4 regions of the Pseudoalteromonas sp. S554 genome follow, and region 3 is predicted to be linked to each of the others. Evidence: predicted binding sites of a transcription regulator. Region 3 holds the regulator's gene; each other region holds the start of a gene.
What was found. The regulator ArgR, encoded in region 3, controls arginine synthesis, uptake and breakdown. The targets are predictions, from matches to a motif close to ANTGAATANNTATTCANT.

Region 1 (4,027 bases), on a different contig from region 3:
CGGCTAGCCACACCTTTAAAACACATATCAACAACAGCATCTGATAAACCCACCGCCTCAAATAACATTGAGCAACGGTAAGAAGCGACTGTACTAATGCCCATTTTCGACATTATTTTGTATAAGCCTTTGTTTACTGCTTTACGATAAGCAAGGGTTACCTCGCAATAAGATTTATCGATGATTTTACTGTCGCTCATCGCGACTAACGATTCATACGCTAGGTATGGGTAAATAGCTGTTGCGCCAAAACCAAGTAACACTGCAAATTGATGAGGGTCTCTTACGCTACCCGTTTCGATAATAATGTTTGATTCACAACGTAAATTGTTATCAACCAAACACTTTTGCACTGCACCTACAGCCATAGCCGCAGGGATAGGTAGGTTTACATCGTCAAAATTACGGTCAGTTAAAATAAGCATGATAGAGCCAGCAGCTGCTTTCTCTTTTGCTTTATCGCAAATGCGTTTAACTGCGTTTTCTAAGCCTTCTTCAACAGTGTAAGTAATATCAATTTTACAATAGCTGTAATGCGCTTCATCTGCATTTAGTAGCTGCTGCATGTCTGCATACATTAAAATAGGTGTATCGAACTGTAAGCGCTTAGCGTGCCCTGTTGTTTCGTTAAACACATTTTGTTCGCTACCAATACACGTAGCCAAAGACATAACATGGTTTTCGCGAAGAGGATCAATTGGCGGGTTAGTGACTTGTGCAAACTTTTGACGGAAATAATCGTATAGTGAACGATGCCCTTCGCTTAACACAGCAAACGGAGTGTCATCACCCATTGAGCCTGTTGCTTCTTGCCCGTTTTCACCCATTACACGAATAACGCTATCCAACTCTTCATTGGTATAACCAAACATTTTTTGATATTTAGCTAACGTTTCATCGTCAAATGAACGATTGCCTGCATCTTGCTCTTTTAATTCTTCAAAAGGAGTCAAGCGCTTAACATTTTCTTCAAGCCACGACTTATAAGGATGGCGAGATTTTAAATCTTGATCTATTTCATCTGAATGCCAAATTTTCCCCAATTTGGTATCAATTACTAAAAGCTCACCCGGGCCCACTCGGCCTTTTTCAACCACTTCATCGGCGGTGTAATCCCAAATACCGACTTCAGAAGCAAGGGTTATAAAACCATCTTGTGTGATTACATAACGCGCAGGACGAAGACCATTTCGGTCTAAGTTACAGGCTGCAAAACGGCCATCTGACATAACAATCCCCGCAGGACCGTCCCATGGCTCCATGTGCATGGAGTTAAAGTCATAAAATGCACGTAAATCGTCATCCATAGCGCGGTTTTTTTGCCATGCAGGCGGCACCAGCATGCGCATAGCACGGAATAAATCCATGCCACCGGCTAAAAATAGTTCTAGCATGTTATCAAGGCTTGACGAATCTGAGCCTGTTTCATTAACAAACGGCGCTGCGCTTTGTAAATCTGGAATAAGTGGAGACGAAAATTTATACGAGCGAGCACGAGCCCACTGACGGTTACCCTCAATGGTGTTAATTTCACCATTGTGCGCTAAATAGCGGAAAGGTTGAGCAAGTGGCCAACGAGGCTGTGTGTTTGTTGAAAAGCGCTGATGAAAAACACAAATTGCGCTGGTCATACGAATGTCAGCTAAGTCTAAATAAAAATTAGGTAAATCTGCAGGCATCATAAGGCCTTTATAGATAGTCACTAATCCAGATAAACTTGCAATGTAAAATGATTCATCGTCTGCTAAACGTTTTTCAGCACGACGGCGCGCTACGTATAAGCGACGTTCTAAATCTTTTGAACGCCAACCTTCAGGTGCGCTTACAAAAATTTGCTCAAAGCCCGGTAATTGCTGCACAGCAATTGGACCTAGCATTGATGGGTCGGTAGGCACTTCGCGCCAGCCTAAAATATTTAGCGTTTCTTTTTCTAATTCTTCGCTCAGAATTTCCTTTGCAGCTTGTGCTAAAACAGGATCTGAATTTAAAAAGATCATGCCTACTGCATAGTTTTTACCAAGGTGCCAATTATGCTCACTTGCAATAGCACGGAAAAAACTATCTGGTTTTTGCAAAAGCAAACCACAGCCATCGCCTGTTTTACCATCAGCAGAAATACCGCCCCGGTGTTGCATACGATCCAACCCAGTAATAGCAGTACGAATAAGCCGGTGACTAGCCTGACCATTAACTTGGGCAATTAAGCCAAAGCCACAATTTTCTTTCTCTAATTTCGAGTCGTATAACATAGACCCCTCCCCTTGCTTCACTGTTAGCGTTAATGAACTGCTCGACGATTTGCTAACAGCCGGTCAAAACTAGCCTCTATATCAAATAGAGTCAACAGTAATTTGAATACATATTCACATTCTTGAATATTTCTCACTTCATAGCAAGATTTCTTTTTTATCATTTTTATTAACATTTAGCGGTATTTTCACCGTTATTTTTTCATGACACTGGTGTCAAGTTTAACATTTTGTAAAAACACCTCCAACTTAAAAAGCAGTTTACGTAAACGTAAGCTTAGATATTAGTGAATAAATATTCAATTGAAGAGATTCGTAAAATGTTGGGATTATGCAAATAATATTACCCCTTTTCATTAACAAATTATAAAAGGGATAAATAAAGGTAGAATTATGTTCCTTATTCTTCATTCAGCTTAAAAGCTATAATTTAACCACTCATTACTTTGATTAATTATTCGTAAATAGAAAAATAAAACCAGTCAAAGTTTAAATGTCACCCCGCTATTTAATCGCCTGAGTAGCTTAGCTTTAAAATACACTTACACTTTTGAATTCACTGAAGTTGCGACGTTATTGGTTTTCTTGTACCCGCAACGCTGTATTTACTCTTTATATATTGCTTTGTATGTGTCCGGAGCGGACACATAAAGTGTCCACGGACATATTACTTTAATAAATAAATTATTAAGTATAATAATATCAATAGGTTAAATTTTGGCATGCTAATCGTATAGTGTAATTTAGTAATTATTATTTGGAAGAATTATGTTCACTTTAAGCTTATTTTTACTCTCGCCACTAGCCGCTATTTTTGCAGCACTACTTTATGTCATGTTTGAAAAAAATATAAATTCATTTAGTTAAGGTTGAATAATGATTAAAGATACCAGTGCTCAAGACATACAAGTTAAAACACCCGCAAACCATAAAAAACGTTTTCTTTTAATTATCGCTGTGTTGTTACTTGTTATTGCTGCTACTTATGGAGTTATGTCAGGCTCGGATGCAACTAAATCATTTAGCCAAGAAAAGATGCAAATAGCAAAAGTAGAAATTAAAACGCTTATTCGCGATGTAGCCGCAAGTGGAAAAATTGTTGCCGCCAATGCACCACATATCTACAGCCCAGAGAGAGGCTTTGTAAGCTTGCACGTAAAAGCTGGCGATACAGTTACCAAAGGCGACGAGCTTGCTGTACTTCATAGCCCTGAACTTACCAATGAATTAAAACAACAACAATCCGTATTACAACGCTTAGAAGGTGAACTTAAAAGGCAACACCTACAATCAAGAAGAGACACTTTAACCCTTACAAAAACACTCGATATGGCAAGTGTAGAATTAAACGCAGCACAAAGAGAAGATCGTCGCGCAAAACTATCAATTAAAAAGCATTTAATAAGCCAAATAGACCTTGAAAAAGCAATAGACGACTTATCACGTGCACAGCTTACCTATAAACACGCACAGCAAGAGGTGGCACTTGCTAAAGATACACTCGCATTTGAATTGCAAGCAGCTAAAAGTGATGTAGAGCGTCAGCAGTTGATCGTTGATGACTTACATAGAAAAGTGAATGAGCTGTCAATTCGGGCCACAGTGACAGGCATTGTTGGTAATCTGCTTGTGCAACAAAAAGCAGCCGTCACGCAAAGTCAGCCTCTGATGACACTCGTTGATTTAAGTCATTTTGAAGCACAGTTGCAGGTGCCAGAAAGTTACGCAAACGAACTCGGGTTAGGTATGGACGTAGAGCTTAAATTAGGGAACGAAAC
Region 2 (4,027 bases), on a different contig from region 3:
ATAAGTATATTTTAACCTCGTGGGTGCTATTTAACCGTGCAGAGCAAATATATGGTGCACCTAAAAGCTAAACCAATAAATAAGCCATAAGTAACACTTATGGCTTATTTATATATTTAATAGACGACCTATTTAACCAAGTAGCTCGTCAAACATATCAAACAGCTTATCAAGCTCTTCGACTGTGTTGTAATGCATACAACCAATACGTACTACACCGCCTGTATCAAGCACGTTTAATTGCTTACACAAACCTTGCGCGTAAAAATGTCCATCCCACACACATATATGCTGTTTGCCTAAAAACTCTGAAACGGCGCGTGGCTCTAAACCTTCAAACGTTAAAGCAAACGTAGGGGTACGTTCGTTTAATCGATCAAAGTCATCAATACCGTACAACTTTATACGAGGGTAATTAACTAAGCGCGTTAAAAAGTGTTCACTGAGCGCCATCTCGTGCTGTTTAGTTTTAGCAAACGCAGCTGTTAGCTTTTCACGGCGTGTATGGCCATCATCAAGCTCGCTAATTGCAGCAATGTAATCAACAGCGGCAATAAAGCCTGCCATTGCTTCAAAGCTTTGGGTACCTGTTTCCCAACGTCCCGGCGCTACATCTTTGGCGGGCTCTACTTTGTAAGGCGTAAAACCTTCAAGATGCTCTTTTTTACCGTACACCATCCCTAAGTGTGGGCCAAAAAACTTATACGCTGAGCAGGCTAAAAAGTCGCAATCAAGGGCTTGTACATCAATAAGCTCGTGCGGCGCATAATGTACCGCATCAACATACACAAGAGCGCCCACAGCATGAGCTAGCTCTATAATGCGTTCAATATCGTTAATTGAGCCTGTAGTATTTGAAGCATAGGTAACAGCCACCAACTTAGTCTTGCTGTTTAATAAGCTTTCAAACTGCGTCATATCTAGGCTGCAATCGGCTTCATTAATCAAGGCAGTATTAACCTTAACGCCTTTATCTTCTGCGGCTTGCTGCCATGATGACACGTTTGAGAAGTGATCGGCGTTAGTAACAATGATCTCATTACCGGCTTGCCAATCGCGCGATATAGCTCGGCTAAAACTAAAGGTAAGGCTTGTCATGTTAGGGCCAAACACAATATTTTGAGCACTTGGCGCATTAAGTAAATCTGCTGCAGCTTGGCGTGCATTTGCCATTAGCTCAACAGTTTTATCGCTTGAAAAAAACGCACCACCTAGGTTTGAATTGTAGTGTCCTAAATAAGCAGACATTGCATTAAGCACTGACTGCGGCACTTGAGAGCCACCAGGGCCGTCTAAAAATATCGGCGATTTACCATCAACACTTTGCATTAATGCCGGAAACTGCTCACGTAATTGCGCTATATTCATGCTCATCCCTTAAGACGTAAGTACAAAGCAATCCAGGTAACCTGGTTTGCTGGCATCAACTTTGTTCATTGGTGTGGCGTTATGCCACACTTGACGGTCGTTTATAAGCGCAAACATGCCGTCTTTAATTTCCATTTTGAAACATGGCTCAGCTTGTTTGTTTTCGTATACAAGTAACTCGCCACCTTCTAAGTTTTCGTGCGAAACACCGCATATACATACATGATCAAAACCATCTTGATGCACGCCTTCAGGCGCTGCTGGCGTATCGCTATCAATGGCTAACATTCTAAATTGATGTATTTCAATATCGCGATCTTCATCAATACCGGTAAGCTGGCAAAACTCACTGACAATACTTTTCATGCCATCTGATTCAAGTAGGCTTTGCTCTAAATTTTCGTAAGTACGTTCAACGTTACCTTGAAACGTATTAATCGAATCGTCTTGAACAAATGCTTTGGCAGCTTGCAATTTTAGCTCACCATCTTGAAATTTAATTACTGAATAACGACGCTTACGAAATTCGCCATCTGCATATGGATTTGCAGGTAGGTTATCAAAAGAAGGCTTAACCAAATCAATATTTGCTTGGTTAATAAAACGAAGTTGCAGTAAATTCTGGTTGTTTAATGCAGTCATGAAATCTCGCCTAAAATAATGAGAATATTAAAAGAGATTTTAATGCATGTAGCGAGGAATTATTGCTTTATTATCCAACTTAAATGTGAAAAATACTTAATTTTAATTCAGTATAAGGCTATTAAAGCATGAATAATCTAAATTATATTTAAACAATAAAAAACCCGCCGAAGCGGGTTTTTTATTCAAACTCTATAAATTAAACAGCTTGCTGAATAATTACATTGTCTGCTTTTTTAGTGTACTGAGGCATACGGTGGAAGTTCAAGTAACGGTAAGTATCTGCTGCCGTTGCATTGATTTTCGCTGCATATTCCTGGTACTCAGCCGGAGTAGGTAATTTACCTAAAATTGCCGCCACTGCAGCAAGTTCTGCTGATGCTAAGAATACGTTTGCGCCTGTACCTAAACGGTTAGGGAAGTTACGTGTTGAGGTAGAAACAACTGTTGCTTTATCTGCAACGCGTGCTTGGTTACCCATACACAGTGAACACCCTGGAGTTTCAATACGTGCACCAACACGACCAAAGATACCGTAGTAACCTTCGTCTGTAAGTTGGTCTTTATCCATCTTCGTTGGTGGAGCAACCCAAAGCTGTGTTGGAATACGACCAGTAAAGCCATCTAATAATTTACCTGCGGCACGGAAGTGACCAATATTAGTCATACAAGAACCGATAAATACTTCATCGATTTTCTCGCCTGTAACGTCAGATAGTAAACGCGCATCATCTGGGTCATTCGGTGCACAAAGTACCGGCTCTTTAATATCAGCTAGGTCGATTTCAAGTACGTGCTTGTATTCTGCATCCGCGTCAGCTTCCATAAGTTCTGGGTTAGCTAACCAATCTTGCATTGCAGTAATACGACGCTCGATTGTACGAACATCGCCGTAACCTTCAGAGATCATCCACTTAAGCATAACAATGTTAGACTCAAGGTACTCAGAGATAGACTCTTTAGAAAGCTTAACAGTACAACCTGCAGCTGAACGTTCTGCTGATGCATCAGATAGTTCAAATGCTTGCTCAACAGTTAAGTGCTCAACACCTTCAATTTCTAGTACACGGCCAGAGAATTCGTTGATTTTACCTTTCTTCTCAACCGTTAATAAGCCTTCTTTGATACCGTAGTAAGGGATTGCATGAACAAGATCACGTAATGTGATACCTGGCTGCATTTCACCTTTAAAGCGAACCAAAATAGACTCAGGCATATCAAGTGGCATAACACCTGTTGCTGCTGCGAATGCTACTGCACCAGAACCCGCTGGGAACGAAATACCTAGTGGGAAACGAGTATGTGAATCACCACCAGTACCTACGGTATCTGGTAATAACATACGGTTTAACCACGAGTGAATTACACCGTCACCAGGGCGAAGTGAAACACCGCCACGGTTCATGATGAAATCAGGAAGCGTATGGTGCGTGTTTACGTCAATTGGTTTAGGGTAAGCAGAGGTATGACAGAATGACTGCATTGTTAAATCTGCAGAGAAACCTAAACATGCTAAGTCTTTAAGTTCATCACGTGTCATAGGACCAGTAGTATCTTGCGAACCTACAGTAGTCATTTTAGGCTCACAGTATTGGCCTGGGCGAATACCGGCTACGTTACATGCTTTACCAACCATTTTTTGCGCTAGTGTAAAGCCTTTGTCTGACTCTTCAGTCACTGCTGGTACTTTAAATACATCAGTAGCACCTAAACCTAAAGATGTACGTGCTTTGTCTGTTAAACCACGACCAATGATAAGTGGAATACGACCACCAGCACGAACTTCATCAAGGATTACATCTGATTTAAGTTCAAAAGTAGAGATAACATCATCAGTACCATGGCGTTTAACAACACCTTCGTATGGGTAAATATCAATTTGATCACCCATGTTGAACTCGTCAACATTTAATTCGATTGGTAATGCGCCAGAATCTTCCATTGTGTTAAAGAAGATAGGTGCTATTTTGTTACCTAAACATACACCACCAACACGTTTATTTGGTACAAATGGGAT
Region 3 (4,027 bases):
AACCAACTTGGTTTATACATAGTTAATAGCGGCGGCAAACGCGTTCGCCCTATGTTGGCTATTTTAGCTGCCAAAGCGCTAGGATATACTGGTAAAGACCACATTACACTTGCGACCATTGTTGAGTTTATTCACACCGCGACCTTATTACACGACGACGTTGTTGATGAGTCAAACTTACGCCGAGGCACCCCGACCGCTAACGCTGAATTTGGTAATGCTGCTAGCGTATTAGTTGGCGACTTTATATACACGCGCTCATTCCAGTTAATGGTTGGTTTAGGCAAAATGCAAATTATGCAAATACTCGCCGATGCTACCAATATCATTGCTGAAGGTGAAGTGCTGCAACTTATGAATTGCAACGATCCAGACACAACCGAAGCCAGCTACATGCAAGTTATTTACTCCAAAACGGCTAAGCTGTTTGAAGCTGCTACCGGGCTTGCTGCTATTATTACCAACAATGATGAAGCCACGCTCAATGCATTAAACTTATACGGTATGCACTTAGGTACGGCATTTCAACTTGTTGACGATGTGCTTGATTATAACGCCGATGCAGACCAGCTAGGTAAAAATATAGGCGATGATCTAGCCGAAGGTAAGCCTACCCTACCACTTATATATGCAATGCAACACGGTAATGCGCATCAAACACAGTTAATTCGTGATGCCATTGAGCACAGTAATGGTATGGAACATTTAGAAGAGATTTTATCTACGTTAAAACAAACCAATGCGCTTGAGTTTACAATGCAAAAAGCAGAGCTTGAAGCCGATAAAGCAATTGCTTGCTTAGATTTTCTACCAGAATCTGAATACAAGCACGCATTGGTAAGCTTAGCCCGTATAGCCGTTGACCGTGATCACTAGCCTTAACGAGCCTCTTATTCAACATTAAGAGTAAATAACATTCGAGCAACAAAAAAGCCTGCAAATGCAGGCTTTTTTAATGCTCATTCTGGCTATTACGCCATGAAATCAACACCTTCTTTGATGTCTTTTTTCAGTGTTTCAAGCATATCGTTCTTCGCTTTTTCTTCAAACGCGCTTAGCTCGCCGTAAGAAAGAATTTCTTCAACGCCGTTTTTACCTAAACGTACTGGGTGTGCAAAATACTCTGCATCCCCATCTTCAACAGCAACGTATGCGTAATCTACAACATCTTCACCTTGTAGGCCTTTAACTAAAGACATACAAAAACGTGCTGCAGCAGCACCCATTGATAATGTAGCTGAACCACCACCTGCTTTAGCGTTTACTACTTCAGTACCTGCATTTTGGATACGTGGAGTAAGTGCTGCAACTTCGTCTTCAGTGAAAGTTACGCCTTCCACTTGAGAAAGTAGAGGAAGAATAGTTGTGCCAGAGTGACCACCAATTACTGGTACTTTAACTGTAGCAACGTCTACGCCTTTAAGTTCAGCAACAAATGCTTCTGAACGAATCACGTCAAGCGTAGTAATACCAAATACACGGCTTGCATCGTATGTGCCTGCTTTTTTGAACACTTCAGCAACAATCGGTACTGTGCCGTTTACTGGGTTCGTAATGATACCCACAAGTGCTTTAGGACAACTAGCTACAATGCCTTCAGCTAGTGTTTTAATGATACCGGCATTTACGTTAAATAAATCTGCACGATCCATACCTGGTTTACGTGGCATACCCGCTGGGATTAAAACAATATCAGCACCGTCAAGCGCTTTGTTTAAATCGTCTGCGCCAAAACCTGCTACTTTAACATCAGTTGGGATGTGTGATAGGTCAACAGCAACACCTGGTACAACTGGTGCAACATCGTAAAGTGATAATTCAGAACCAGCTGGTAAGCCTGTTTTTAATAGTAAAGACAATGCTTGACCGATACCGCCTGCAGCACCTAATACAGCAACTTTCATTGGAATTCTCCGTCATTTGAGGTAGGAAATACTTGTGGCCCTTAAGATAATGAAATTAGCGCCTAAAAACAAATTTATCGGGCCTATTTTGCGATATTTTCGACCATAGTTGTAAACTTTGGTGGTTTATCGCATCAAACTGTCAAGTTGACTAAACAACTGCTGCATAATTATTCATTTTTGTGTAGTATTTACAGCATAAATAACAATAATGAATAAAGACTATGCAACCTCAAGATAAACAAGAAGCATTGGTAAAAGCGTTTAAATCACTTTTAAAAGAAGAAAACTTTGGCTCTCAGGGCGAGATAGTTGATGCGCTTAAAGAGCAAGGCTTTGACAATATAAGCCAGAGTAAAGTGTCACGCATGTTAAGTAAGTTTGGTGCTGTGCGAACCCGCAACGCTAAACAAGAAATGGTTTACTGCCTACCCGCTGAAATGGGAGTGCCGACAGCTAAAAGCCCATTACGCCAGTTAGTCATTGATATTATGCATAATGAAATGATGATCATTATTCGCACCAGCCCAGGCGCTGCGCAGCTTATTGCCCGCTTACTTGACTCGTTAGGAAAGGCCGATGGTGTATTAGGTACTATTGCCGGAGACGATACTATATTTATTGCTCCAGCAAAAATTTCTGAAATAGATGTCACACTTGAACGTGTACGTATTTTGTTTGATACGGTTTAAATTTGCTTTAAAAACCCAACTGAGGGGGCAAAAAAAGCTGACCCCATATCGGCTTGAGTAAAATCAAGCCAATGATCGTAACACTCCCCCTCTCCTAAACGGCTATTTAATACAGCCTCAAATGCAGTACCAGTACTTGCGCAGCTTATGCATAACATACCTTGCTCATAAACATCGCCATAAGGCATGCTTTGATTCAACAAAAGGGGTTGCCCCTCTTCATCTTTTAACTCACTACGCGTGGCATGACTGGTATTTAATGCTGGGGTTATAAGCGTATTATCAAGTCGTGTACGGCCCATAATTTGCTCTTGCTCACTGAGCGATAAGTGCTGCCAAACAGTTAAGTCGTGTTTATAGCGCTGAACATGAATATAACTTCCCTGATCTTCAAAACAACCAGGTTTATTAATTAAAGCAGTTGAACGCTTTTTTCTTCCATGTGGCATATCACCACCATAAATAAAACCATTAAAATCTCGGCCATCTAAAAAACGAAAGTTACGTATTTGCTCCACCAGCTCTACATCAGGTGCAAAAAGCTTTAAAACTTGCAATGCAAATAAGTGGTTTACGTCTTCTCTGTCTGAACGCACCTGCACAAACAAGTCGCACGGCTGAACACTCATTTGGTGATCTGGATGATTTATATTAGGAAAGCTTTGCAACTCACTAGGAATATACTCAGGAAGAATATGAGGCCAATATTGGGCGCCAATGGCAACAACGCACGACAACATCGACTCTGAAAACTGATCATTAAACTCTTCTTCGATTGCGCTTACTTGTTTTAATTTAGCGCGCAATGATTCGTCTTGACCATCAAACACATTAAAAAATAAATGCAAACCATGCAGGTTTGCTTCAGCACAAATCCCAGATTGCGCTTGCGCCATTGTTATTCCTCAGTTTTACAGATATAAACACAGTGAATGACATTAATTATGATTCAAAAAAATTCACTGTGTGGGGTTTTATTTTTATTATAACCTGCTCATTGATTTCAAATGATTGGCCATATTGCGCTTCAACTTCAAGCGTTTGTTCGGCTATAACAACTTTATAAACATACGCAGAGCCAATAAAGCGACGACTTAATATTGTAGCCCGTTTACTGAGTTTGTCACTTTGACACTCTTGCACAAGTTCAATTTGGTGAGGTCGCACATATAACTCACCACTACATGGATAGCAGCTCGTTTGCATATCTGACTCAACGGTGCCAAAAGGTGTTTTATATTCAGTAGCCGTTAATGCTTCTGCGGATAAGTATATGCCTTGACCTAGAAACTCTGCAACCACCTTTGACCTAGGAGCAGCAAAAAGCTGCTCTGGCGTGCCTTGTTGGGCAATACTACCGCGATCCATAATGGCAAGCGTATCAGAAAAAGCAAAAGCCTCTTCTTTTGAATGGGTAACAAATACCGCTGA
Region 4 (4,027 bases), on a different contig from region 3:
TTACAAACCTCGCGCCACGATTAAATCGTCTCTAGTTTGAAGAAGTTTTAAGCCTGAAAGGTCAACAGGCCCTAGCAATTTGGGTCTTAAACTTTTAAACTACTTAGCCATTGAATAATTAAAATACATTATGGCTTCAGCAACTTTTACTGTACAAGAAGATACAGCCCTTACAAATTCTCATATCACGTTAAACGTAGCGCAAACAGCGTCCTTACGTAGCCAATTAAAGTCGCAGCGCGGCATATTAAACACAAACAACATTGAACAGCTTTGCAAAGAGTTTAATGTTTCTGTCGATTCACTGTTACAAGGTTTAGTGCCCTTAGCGTCTGAGTTTTCAGTGGCTCCAGTATCACATTTTCATGTGGGTGCTATTGTCAAAGCTCTAGATGATCAGCAACAAGTTAATTTTTATTTTGGCGCTAATGTAGAGTTTGATCACCAAGCATTGAGTTTAGTTGTTCATGCAGAACAGTCTGCCATTAATAACGCTTGGTTAAATGGTGCTAAAAAAATTCTTAAAATTGCTATAAGCGACGCTCCGTGTGGCTACTGTCGCCAATTTATGAATGAATTAGCCGATGCGAAAGAGTTTGATATTTTACTTCCAAGTCAACATTTTAAATTGGCAGAGCTATTACCTCACTCGTTTGGACCAACCGATTTGGGTAACGAATTTAGCTTGTTTAACCCAAAGCCTCAGCTTGCGGTTTTTGATGACGAACAGATCGAAGAGGCTTTTGCTGGCTTTGCGTTAAATGCGTATGTACCGTACAGCCAAAATTTTAGTGCGGTCAAGGTAAGTACATTTAATAATGGGGATTTTTACGGCAGTTATGCAGAAAACGCAGCCTATAGCCCAAGTTTATCGCCTCTGCAAAGCGCGTTGAGTCAGTTCTTTTTAGCTGGCCTTAGTTTTGATAAAAAGACGGTGAAAGGCATCACACTTTTAGAAACTAAAGGGCACGAAAATCAAGCGGGTGTTTCGAAGGCGGTACTATCGGGATTTACTGATTTGCCAGAGCTAAAAGTAATTAGTGCAGCGCTTAAGTAGAGTCAAAAAAGCACAGCTAATAAGCTGTGCTTTCTCATATTAATTTTACTTATAAAGTAAAATTAACCTAGTAGCACCTTGGCGGCTTCTAATACAACTGCCACTGATTTTCTTTCTATTTCACCGTGGTCAACGTTAGGAATTTCTTGACGAGTACGGTTAACTAATACACCGGCAACACAGGCTGCTTGTAAGCCAAGGGCTGCACACATAGTGAATAATGTGGCCGACTCCATTTCGTAGTTCATTACGCCCAGCTTTTGCCATTCTTCACAACTACCTTGAAATGCTTTTGGCACATAACCAGAATGAGTATCGTAGCGCTCTTGGCCCGGGTAAAATGTATCGCTAGATGCAGTAATACCAATATGAAAGTCAATGTTTAAATTTTTACAAGCTTCAACCATGGCTTGTGTTGCATAAAAATCAGACACAGCAGGGTAGCTTAGTGGTGCAAAGTGTTGGCTTGCACCGTCTAAACGTACCGACGCTTGGCTAATTAAAATTTCACCTTCATTAATGTGCGGCTGAATAGCACCCGTAGTACCAATACGTAAAAATTGACGCACGCCCAATTGAGCAAGTTCCTCTACTGCAATAGATGTAGATGGACCGCCAATACCGGTTGAGCATATAACAACAGAGTGGCCATTAAGTTGACCTAGATAAACATGAAACTCACGTGTTTGAGCAAGGCAGGTTGGGTTGTCTAGGAATTGAGAAATACGTGCAGCGCGATCTGGGTCACCGGGCACAATCGCAAGTTTTGCACCTTGTAGATCGTCAATACATAGTCCTAAGTGAAATACCTTTTCCATATCTAAGCCTTTTTAAAATAATTTTTATCAATCTAGCATAATTGCTAGAAACCTTTCTTAAGTACAGGACGTATGTCCGTATTAATATAATTGAATGCTTGTTTAAGCCAGTAAAATAGGGCTTTAGCGTATTTTATTCATCAACTATGAATATTCAAGCACACTCATGGATTGCTGGTTTACTTGTGCGGTTGACTTGTGTGCGCAAGCATTATAAGTATCACTCAACTAAGTGGTTAGTCATAAATGATAATTGCCTGCATTAATTAAAAGTTTTTAAATATCAGTTGCTTATATTTTTATTTTAAGTTGGTTTTGAAAGGGTTTTTAATGATACAGACATAGAAAATTTTTAATTTTTTAATTATTTAAAGTTTAGGCCTGTTTAATCGTTTTGCATAAATAATCACTAAAATACGCACTGAACAATTCATAAGGATTTATTATGAGTCAAGAAATTCAAGCATTTAATAGTAAAGTAGAGCACTGCTTATGTGCTCCTGGCGATGGTGTTTTTACCGTTAATACTGCAAAAGAGCGAAAAGCGGCACTTCGAAATAAACTGTATGGTCAAACCGAAAATGTAGATACGCTCTGGCGCGAATCGTTAAATGAGTTGCCTCACTCTCCCCATAAAGCGGTAATGCTTGGAATTAGTTCTGATTGTGGTGGCGGTATTTTACGTGGTGCCAATTGGGGGCCTTTGTTTGTTCGCTCAGCATTAATTGATCAGCACCCTGAATGTCATTCGTTCGACTTAGGCGATGTGCGTGTTATTCCACATTTGTTACATGACAAGTACCTAAACGACACAACCATCTCTAATTGCCAAAAAGCGCTATACGGAAATGAAAATAACGACTACTACGTAAGTCCGTTATCAATTACTGAAGATGTGTGCGACAGCTTTTATGCCACGTTTAAAGATAAAGGTATTTTTGGTATTGGTGGCGACCACTCTATTAGTTATCCATTAACCAAAGCGTATTTAAAAGCAAAACGCGAGCAAGGGAAGCGTACGGCTATTATTCACTTTGATGCGCACACCGATTTGCTTGTGGAGCGCTTGGGTATAGATTTATGTTTTGGCTCTTGGTGTACACATATTTTAGAGTTTTTACCTGCACCCCATCACTTAATACAATTTGGTATACGTTCAAGTGGAAAACCAAAATCACACTGGGAAAACACATTTGGGGTTAAACAACATTGGGCGCATGAAATTATTGAACGCGGTGCAGCCGCTGTTGCTGCAGAGACTATCGCGCAACTAAAAGCGGATAATGTTGATGAAGTGTATGTAAGTTTTGATATTGACGCACTCGATGCCGAGTTTGCTTCTGCAACCGGTACACCGGAAGATAACGGTTTAACACCAAAGCACGCGCTAGACATTTTATCAGCCATTGGCGATGAATTTCCAATTACGGGCGCTGATATGATGGAAATAGCACCATTTACCGACAGTTCACTTGTGGGCCAAGCAAGTTCTGAGACAACATTAAAAGAAGGCGCAAAAATTTCAGCGTTTTTAATTAATGCGATGAATAAATAAGTGCTTCAAAACTAATACTATTGACTTAATCTTATTTTATTAAATACTCAAAACTAGCAGTCTACAAAGCCTCAACTATATTTATTGAATAATTGCACTAATTTAGTTGAGGTTTATACCCAATGAAGGGATTCGTTTTTTTACTTTGTTTTTTATACCCTATTGCGCATGCTAACGAAATTAATATAGTTACGGAAGTTTTCCCTGACTTTCAATATCTCGATGCAAACAACCAATTGGCAGGTCGCTCTGTAGAAAAGGTAAAAAACGCCCTTGATGCTGCTGGTATTAGTTACACTATGTCGGCTAACAATTGGAGTGTGTCTTATAACGCAGCCCTTCGAGATAAAAACACATGTATTTTCTCAATTGTTCGTTTGCCACCAAGAGAAAATAACTTTGTGTGGATAGCTGAACTTGAAGAGTTTGAGTCAGCGATTTATGGGCTGAAATCTCGAGGCATAAAGTTAAAGACTTTACATGATGCCAAACGCTATAAAATAGCAGTATTAAGAGATAACTTTAGCCATCATTATTTACTTGAACGCGGTTTTAACGAAAGCCGGCATCTGTTGCTGATTGATAACTTAGATAAAA

Region 1: a site for ArgR is predicted at 2,351-2,368, ahead of gltB (glutamate synthase large subunit). Genes of this name have one in related genera too.
Region 2: a site for ArgR is predicted at 2,072-2,089, ahead of CWB65_RS10685 (2OG-Fe dioxygenase family protein). Genes of this name have one in related genera too.
Region 4: a site for ArgR is predicted at 2,269-2,286, ahead of CWB65_RS00845 (arginase family protein). Genes of this name have one in related genera too.

Annotation. Positions count from the first base shown of each region.
Region 1 is NZ_PNDV01000019.1:39,847-43,873, forward strand. It holds gene gltB (glutamate synthase large subunit) at 1-2,249, opposite strand, end outside; gene CWB65_RS05020 (efflux RND transporter periplasmic adaptor subunit) at 3,126-4,027, shown strand, end outside.
Region 2 is NZ_PNDV01000040.1:63,777-67,803, reverse strand. It holds gene CWB65_RS10695 (2OG-Fe(II) oxygenase) at 1-71, shown strand, start outside; gene CWB65_RS10690 (cysteine desulfurase-like protein) at 133-1,368, opposite strand; gene CWB65_RS10685 (2OG-Fe dioxygenase family protein) at 1,378-2,010, opposite strand; gene acnB (bifunctional aconitate hydratase 2/2-methylisocitrate dehydratase) at 2,210-4,027, opposite strand, start outside.
Region 3 is NZ_PNDV01000005.1:37,701-41,727, reverse strand. It holds gene ispB (octaprenyl diphosphate synthase) at 1-876, shown strand, start outside; gene mdh (malate dehydrogenase) at 972-1,904, opposite strand; gene argR (transcriptional regulator ArgR) at 2,129-2,596, shown strand; gene CWB65_RS02610 (Dyp-type peroxidase) at 2,593-3,492, opposite strand; gene CWB65_RS02605 (ABC transporter ATP-binding protein) at 3,539-4,027, opposite strand, start outside.
Region 4 is NZ_PNDV01000001.1:187,285-191,311, forward strand. It holds gene cdd (cytidine deaminase) at 131-1,057, shown strand; gene udp (uridine phosphorylase) at 1,120-1,875, opposite strand; gene CWB65_RS00845 (arginase family protein) at 2,321-3,430, shown strand; gene CWB65_RS00850 (transporter substrate-binding domain-containing protein) at 3,553-4,027, shown strand, end outside.